DNA from 2 places in the Winogradskyella helgolandensis genome. Region 1 is predicted to be linked to the other one. Evidence: riboswitches for the same ligand, from Rfam matches in the RefSeq annotation. Region 1 holds a riboswitch; the other holds the start of a gene.
What was found. A riboswitch is a leader RNA that binds a small molecule or an ion and turns the genes downstream of it on or off. The one in region 1 is predicted to bind S-adenosylmethionine.
Positions count from the first base shown of each region.

Region 2: linked by a shared signal. The riboswitch ahead of HM992_RS04970 (trans-sulfuration enzyme family protein) and the one ahead of HM992_RS00790 (O-acetylhomoserine aminocarboxypropyltransferase/cysteine synthase family protein) in region 1 are both predicted to bind S-adenosylmethionine.

Region 1 covers NZ_JABFHO010000001.1:220,906-224,718, reverse strand. Annotated here, with positions in the region: gene HM992_RS00795 (OsmC family protein) at 1-151, opposite strand, end outside; gene HM992_RS00790 (O-acetylhomoserine aminocarboxypropyltransferase/cysteine synthase family protein) at 232-1,530, opposite strand; SAM riboswitch class I at 1,674-1,797, opposite strand; gene HM992_RS00785 (hypothetical protein) at 1,900-3,447, opposite strand; gene HM992_RS00780 (2-isopropylmalate synthase) at 3,595-3,813, shown strand, end outside.
Region 2 covers NZ_JABFHO010000001.1:1,215,336-1,219,148, forward strand. Annotated here, with positions in the region: gene metH (methionine synthase) at 1-384, opposite strand, end outside; gene HM992_RS04965 (homocysteine S-methyltransferase family protein) at 412-1,413, opposite strand; gene HM992_RS04970 (trans-sulfuration enzyme family protein) at 1,474-2,643, opposite strand; SAM riboswitch class I at 2,742-2,865, opposite strand; gene HM992_RS04975 (HupE/UreJ family protein) at 3,001-3,591, shown strand; gene HM992_RS04980 (deoxycytidylate deaminase) at 3,697-3,813, shown strand, end outside.

The DNA of each region.
Region 1 (3,813 bases):
CTGCTAAAATGTATTCTACCGGATTGGCATCTTCATCTGTGCCTCCTAAGGCTTCAGGTTCGTCTACAACTAAAGTAAATTGTCTTGTTTTTCCTATAAATTGAGTTGCAGAAGCACTGTCGCCTACAACTGAGAATTTTAAATCACTCATTGATTCGTCTGTTTTAGTTTTTGAAAATTTAAAGTAGACACCTTCATTACAAAGGCATCTACTTCGCTATTAATTAAATTTTAATTCTGAAGTGCTTTTTTCTGCTTTACAACAGCAAAAGCTTCTTTTAAATCATCTTTTAAATCTTCAATATTTTCAATACCTACAGATAAACGAATTAAATCTTTAGTAACTCCTGTGGTTTCTTGCGCTTCATCACTTAATTGTTGATGCGTAGTACTTGCAGGATGTATGATAAGAGATTTTGTGTCTCCAATATTAGCTAACAATGAGAATAATTTGGTAGTGTCTGCAATAGTTTTAGCAGCTTCGTAGCCACCGTCAACACCAAAAGTTACCACTCCACTTTGACCTTTTGGCAAGTATTTTTTAGCTAATGCATTATACTTGCTAGATTCTAGCCCTGGGTAATTTACCCATTTGACTTCAGGTTGAGATTCTAACCACGTCGCTAATTCAAGCGCATTTTCACTATGTTTTAGAATGCGTAATTCTAAAGTTTCTAAACCTTGAATAATTTGAAAGGCATTAAACGGACTTAAAGCTCCTCCATAATCTCGTAAACCTTCAATTCTAATTTTAGCAATAAATGCAGCTGGTCCTATAGCTTCGCTGTACACTAAACCATGGTAACCTGCAGATGGTTCTGTGAACTCAGGGAATTTTCCGTTGGTCCAGTCAAAGGTACCTGCATCAATGATAATACCTCCAAGTGATGTTCCGTTACCAGTAATATATTTTGTTAAAGAATGGATTACGATGTTTGCTCCGTGTGCAATCGGATTTAATAAATAAGGAGTTGCTACTGTATTGTCTACAATTAAAGGTACTTTGTAAGATTTCGCTTCTTTAGAAATCGCTTCAAGATCTAAAACATCTAACTTAGGGTTTCCTAAAGATTCTACGAAAAAGGCTCTTGTGTTTTCTTGGGCTGCTTTTGCAAATTCTTCAGGGTTAGAAGCATCAACAAATGTTGTAGTAATACCGTGTCTTGGTAACGTTACACTCAATAGATTGTACGTTCCTCCATACAAACTGCTCGATGCCACAATATGGTCTCCAGCTCTTAAAAGTGTTAAAAGCGTAGTGGAAATTGCTGCAGTACCAGATGCTGTGGCAACGGCTGCGATACCACCTTCTAGAGCTGCTAGTCGCTGCTCTAAAATGTCGTTTGTAGGATTGTTTAAACGTGTGTAAATAAAACCAGGAACAGAAAGGTTAAATCGTCCTGCGGCTTCATCAGAATCTTTAAAAACATACGATGATGTTTGGTAAATAGGAACAGCTCTTGTTCCTGAGGTTTGTGTTGTGTCGTGACCTGCGTGCAACGCTTGTGTTGCGAATTTTTGTGTACTCATTTTTCTAAGTTTTTGAGTTAATAAATGATTAAACCAAAAGCCAAATAAGCCTCTTTGTTCCTTGACCGTAGTCGAAGAGTGAAGCGTACTTAATAGAAAAATATTAAAAAGAAAATGCTAATTACAGATGGGTAATTAGTCTTGAGTTATCTATCCAATTTTTCGATTAATGAATCAAATAATTAAGTAGAATTTAGCACCTTCATAGTAAATCTAAGGGTTGCTAAGGCTTCATAGGGTCATTCCCTCCGCCTTTCTTGATAACATTTCAGTAAGTGTTTGAACTTTGTGAGCACAAATATTGCAATACAAAAACTACAATTCCAAATAAATTGTCAATTTTATGAGTTTTTTGTGAAATTCGTAAGATTACGAGCTTTTCTTTGCTAAATACTTGGTTTGAATAATTTCGCCAACCGGTTTGTTTTCAATTTTACTCTCTAGCCAAGAAATAATATCTAAGTATAAAAATGCGCGTCGCTCGTATGGATGATCTTCAAAAGTCTTCAATGTTTTGTGCAATTCTTTAAACGCATTTTTAAGATCGTGTGGGTAAATATCTTGAAGACCTCTAATGAATTTTATCATTTCCTTTTGCACTTCGTGAAGGTCATTCATTTTAATTAAAAATTTATACGTGCTTCGTAAAAGGGTTTCTAAATGATAATCTAAACCGGCTTCATAATGTGCTACAAGATTTAAAACTCGTGAAAAACAGAGTAAATCTTCGCGCATGCTAAGTGTTTTGTTTGAGATAATTTTATCCAAATATTTTATACACGCTTTATTGTTGCCAGCTCCAAATTGTAGACTCGCAAATTTATAATAAAATATCATTTTGTGATGAGGGTCAATTCTATTACTAAACGGAATTAAAGCTTTTTCAATTTTAGGAATTAAGTCTAATCCTTCTTCAAAACTTCCATCAATAAAGTGTTGGTTTATGCTATGAAAGTTAGTGTAAAGGAAAACTAATGAGGCTACATTTTCATCTTGAGGAAAACTTGTTTTGTTGACGGTCACTTCAAATTCTGAAAATTTCTCTAAGAATTTTGGTTTGTTTCCAATAAAAAATAAGGCTTCTAAAAGGTAGTTATTGCCTTTTAAAAAGAATACCGGATTCAGATTAATCATGCTTGGATTTTGGTAAAATAAATCCACCCATTTTGAAGCATATTTATAACAATTCAAAAAGTCTTGAAGCAAAAAACTTTGCCATAAATTAGCCTTGTATAGCCATAATTTTTCACGAAATCCTAATTTTTCAATTTTAACTTTTGGAACATGTTTGTTAAAATAATTAATAACCATTTCAGCTTCTTTCTCATTTCGTATATAGCCGGTTTTTAGAATGGTACTGTAGAGTTGTAGTGATAAATTAGAGAGTTTACTCGCTATAACATTGAGTGAGCTTAACTCTTTTGCTTGTACGGCTAATTCATCTGCACGCGTACTAATGCTTCGTGTAATGTACTGAGATTCAATCACCTTTTCGAGTTCAACAATTTCAAAAGCTGAATTTTTTTCTTCATTTGCAATGGCTAATTCTTTGGCTTTATCTAAGATTTTTAGACTTTGCTTGTATAGGCCTTTGTGATATAAAATAGAAGCAAAATCTAGTTGTTCTCTAATTTGTAATCTTACATTTTGATGTGATGGGTTAAGTTTTAAGCTTATTAAAACTTGTTTATATAGGTGTGCTTTGACATTTGCAAGTTGCTGTTTTTTTACAATCCCACTTTTTATAATTGCAGCTTCATTGTACGTTTTTGATTTGTCTAAAAGATTGAAAAGTTTTAAGAATTTTGAATCCGAATTTACGCCAAGTCTCCCTACATAAAGTTTGAATTGTCGTTTTTCAGACTTTGTCAATGACTTTATGAGTGAAAATAAATTATCTTTTTGGTCTTTAGTTATCAATGTAAAATAGATTTATAAACCTGTTAATCAAGAATTTAAAATACATTTTGGCGACTGAACATCGTAAAGTTACACTATTAACGAAGTTCAAGATAATTTCAAAACATATATTCGTTAGACAATACTATAAATATATTTTGATATATGTCAAATAACAACATACAAATCTTTGATACAACACTTCGCGATGGAGAACAAGTTCCGGGTTGTAAACTGAATTCTGAACAAAAAGTCGTCATTGCGGAACAGTTAGATCTGCTAGGGGTTGATGTCATTGAAGCTGGGTTTCCAGTATCTAGTCCAGGTGATTTTAAATCTGTAGAAGCGATTTCGAAAATTGTTAAAAATGCTACCGTTTGTGGT
Region 2 (3,813 bases), 990 kb from region 1:
CTTTAAACTGATAGAATTTACTACACATTTTCCTTGAGCTACTTGTAAGCCAGCTTCTATGATTTCCCATTTAGAACTGTCTATCATTAAAGGGATTCGAGAAATATCGGGTTCTGAAGCAATCAAATTTAAAAAGGTCGTCATGGCATAAACACCATCCAACATCCCTTCATCCATGTTAACGTCCAGAATTTGTGCGCCACCATCAACCTGATCTCTTGCTACTTCTAAAGCTTCATCGTATTTTTCTTCTTTTATAAGTCGAAGAAATTTTCGAGAACCAGTAACGTTTGTGCGTTCTCCAACGTTAATGAAGTTGCTTTCTGGTGTTATTACTAAGGGTTCTAAACCAGAAAGGGTAAGGTATTTTTTTGTTTCAGTCATGTCAGTCTTTTAAAAGTAGATTCCTGGTTATGCAGAAATGACAATTTTTCTTGGTTCGTAGTTTTTGGCAGCTTCAGCAATTGCTTTTATATGGTCAGGACTCGTACCGCAGCAACCACCAATTATATTTATTAATCCATCTTTTAAATAGTCTTCAATATATTGTTGCATTTGCTTAGGCGATTCTTCATATTCTCCAAAGGCATTTGGTAAACCTGCGTTAGGATGGGCCGAAGTGAAAAATTCCGTTTCGTTAGAAAGTCTTTGCAAATAAGGTTTTAATTGTTGCGCACCAAGTGCACAATTAAATCCAACACTCAATAATGGAATATGTGAAATTGAAGTTAAAAAGGCTTCGACCGTTTGCCCGGATAATGTTCTACCAGAAGCATCTGTTATGGTTCCTGAAACCATTATTGGAATATCAATATGGCGTTCTTCTTTTACTTCTTCAATGGCGAATAAAGCTGCTTTTGCATTTAATGTATCAAAAATAGTTTCGACTAAAAGCATATCAACACCACCGTCAATTAAGGCTTCAACTTGTTGTTTGTACGCAATTCTTAATTCATTAAATGTAATCGCTCTGTATTCTGGTCGATTCACATCTGGTGATAAACTCGCTGTTTTGTTTGTAGGGCCAATACTTCCTGCAACAAAACGCGGTTTTTCGGGATTTTCTTTTGTGAATTTGTCAGCGACTTGTTTTGCGATTTTAGCCGATTCAAAATTCAACTCATATACTAAATCTTCCATGTCATAATCTGCCATAGCAATTGTAGTCCCGGAAAAGGTGTTGGTTTCTACGATATCTGCGCCAGCTTCGAAATATTTTGCATGAATTTCTGCAATAGCTTCAGGTTGTGTAAGTGATAGTAAATCGTTATTTCCTTGTAAAGGTGATGGGTAATCTTTAAAACGTTCGCCTCTAAAATCTTCTTCTTGAAAATTATATTGCTGAAGCATGGTTCCCATAGCTCCGTCGAGAACCAAGATTCGTTTTTGTAATTCATCTGTTATTGTGCTCATAATATGTGTGTGTTCTCGATACAACTTTATTCCGATGGCATAAAATCACTCGAACTAACCTTAGTTTTCTAAAGCTTGTTTTAAATCGTTAATAATATCTTCTGGATGTTCTAAACCAACAGATACTCTTATTAATCCTGAAGTTATACCTGTTTCTAAACGGACATCTTCTGGTATTTTTGCATGTGTTGTAGATGCAGGATGTGTTACAATACTTCGTGTATCACCTAAATTTGCTGAAAGTGATAAGAGTTGAATTGCATTAAGAAATTTACGACCTGCTTCAATACCTCCTTTTATTTCAAAAGCAACGATACTTCCACCTGCTTTCATTTGTTTTTTTGCTAAGTCGTATTGTGGGTGCGATTTTAAAAATGGATATTTTACAAAATTCACATTGTCGTGAGATTCTAAAAAGGTAGCAACTTTTAATGCATTATCGCAATGTCTGTCCACTCTTACAGGTAATGTTTCTAAACTCTTTGAAAGAACCCAAGCATTAAAAGGAGATAAAGCTGGACCAGTATTTCTCGAAAATAAATATATTTTTTGAATTAAATCAGAGCTGCCAACCGTTACACCACCTAACACTCTACCTTGTCCATCTATTAATTTGGTAGCAGAATGAATTACTAAATGCGCACCAAATTTTATGGGTTGTTGTAAATAAGGGGTTGCAAAACAATTATCTACAATAAAAATGAGATTATGTTTTTTGGCAATATCACCTAAGCGTTGTAAATCTAAAATATCTACAGCAGGATTCGTTGGGCTCTCTGCATAAATAACTTTAGTATTGGGTTGAATTAGACTTTCGATTTTATCTAATTCATCAATTTTAAAATAACTATTTGAAATATTCCACTTTGGTAATATATTATTAAATAGGGTTTGAGTTGATCCAAAAATACTTCGACAAGAAAGGATATGGTCATCTGTATCAAGTAAAGCAGCAAAAGTTGAAAACACAGCGGACATACCTGAAGCAAAGGCATAACCACGTTCTGCACCTTCCATTAAACAGATTTTATCTACAAATTCTGATGAATTAGGATTAGAATAACGACTGTAAATATTACGTTGTTTTTCATCAGCAAAAGAAGCACGCATGTCTTCGGCATCTTCAAAAACATAACTCGATGTTAGATACAAAGGATTAGAATGCTCTAAAAATTGTGAGCGCTCTATTTGTGTGCGTATGGCTTGTGTTTCAATATGTTTTGAACTCATTTTCTAATCTTTAAATAAATCAAAAAAACTAAATACGTCTTAGACGTATGTATAGAAAATGTTATAAAGAAGTTTAATTACAGCTTTGTAATTATGTTGGGTTATCTATCCAATTGTGCGATAAATGAATCGACAATTACGTAGAAGTTAGCACCTTCTTAATAAGTTTAAGGGTTGCTAAGGTTTCAAAGGGTCTAATCCCTCCACCTTTCTTGATAACATTTCAATACGTTATTTGAACTTTGAATGGTACAATATTCCGAAAGAAAATAGGATTACACAAATTTTATTCACTTTATTTTAATCAAGACATATTGCATTTTAATTGTAACTTTGATTTACCCAAACAAAATTATTATGTTAGAAAATTTCTGGTTTAATGTGCAATACGGCATGAACCATGTTTTAGATATTAATGGATATGACCATGTCCTTTTTTTAATGGTATTGGCTGTGCCTTACGTTTTTAATGACTGGAAACGAGTACTAGTTTTAGTGACCACATTTACTTTAGGTCATACGCTTTCATTGGTGTTGGCAGCTTATGGTATTGTGAGTATTAATGGTGTGTTAGTGGAGTTTTTAATTCCGGTTACTATTTTAATCATGGCACTTTATAACGTCTTTACTGCAGGTAAAAAATCAAAAACGGGCAAGATTAGTTTGTTGTTTTTTACCACTTTGTTTTTCGGAATCATACATGGTTTAGGGTTTGCAAGAGAATTTAAAATGTTTTCGGGTCAATCGGAAAATAAACTAGAACTTCTTGTAGAATTTGCATTAGGGATTGAACTTGCCCAAGTCATCATTGTTTTTATTGTTTTATTTTTAGGGTTTTTATGCCAAACAGTCTTTAGATTTTCGCGTCGCGACTGGGTAATGGTAATATCTGCTATTGTAGTAGGACTTGTAATTCCGATGATAATAGAGAGCGATTTTCTAAAATAAACCAAAAAAGTTTGGTAAAACTTTAACGAGAAGTAAATGGCTTATAAAATACTATCCGTTTATCTTCGTTACTAACATGGTACGTTTGTATAACACTAATTATTAATGCCAAAGACAAAACAATTACGTTACGATAAAGCCTATTTACGAATAGCAAAAGAATGGGGCAAATTGTCTCATTGTAAGCGTAAACAGGTAGGAGCCCTTATTGTTAAAGATAGA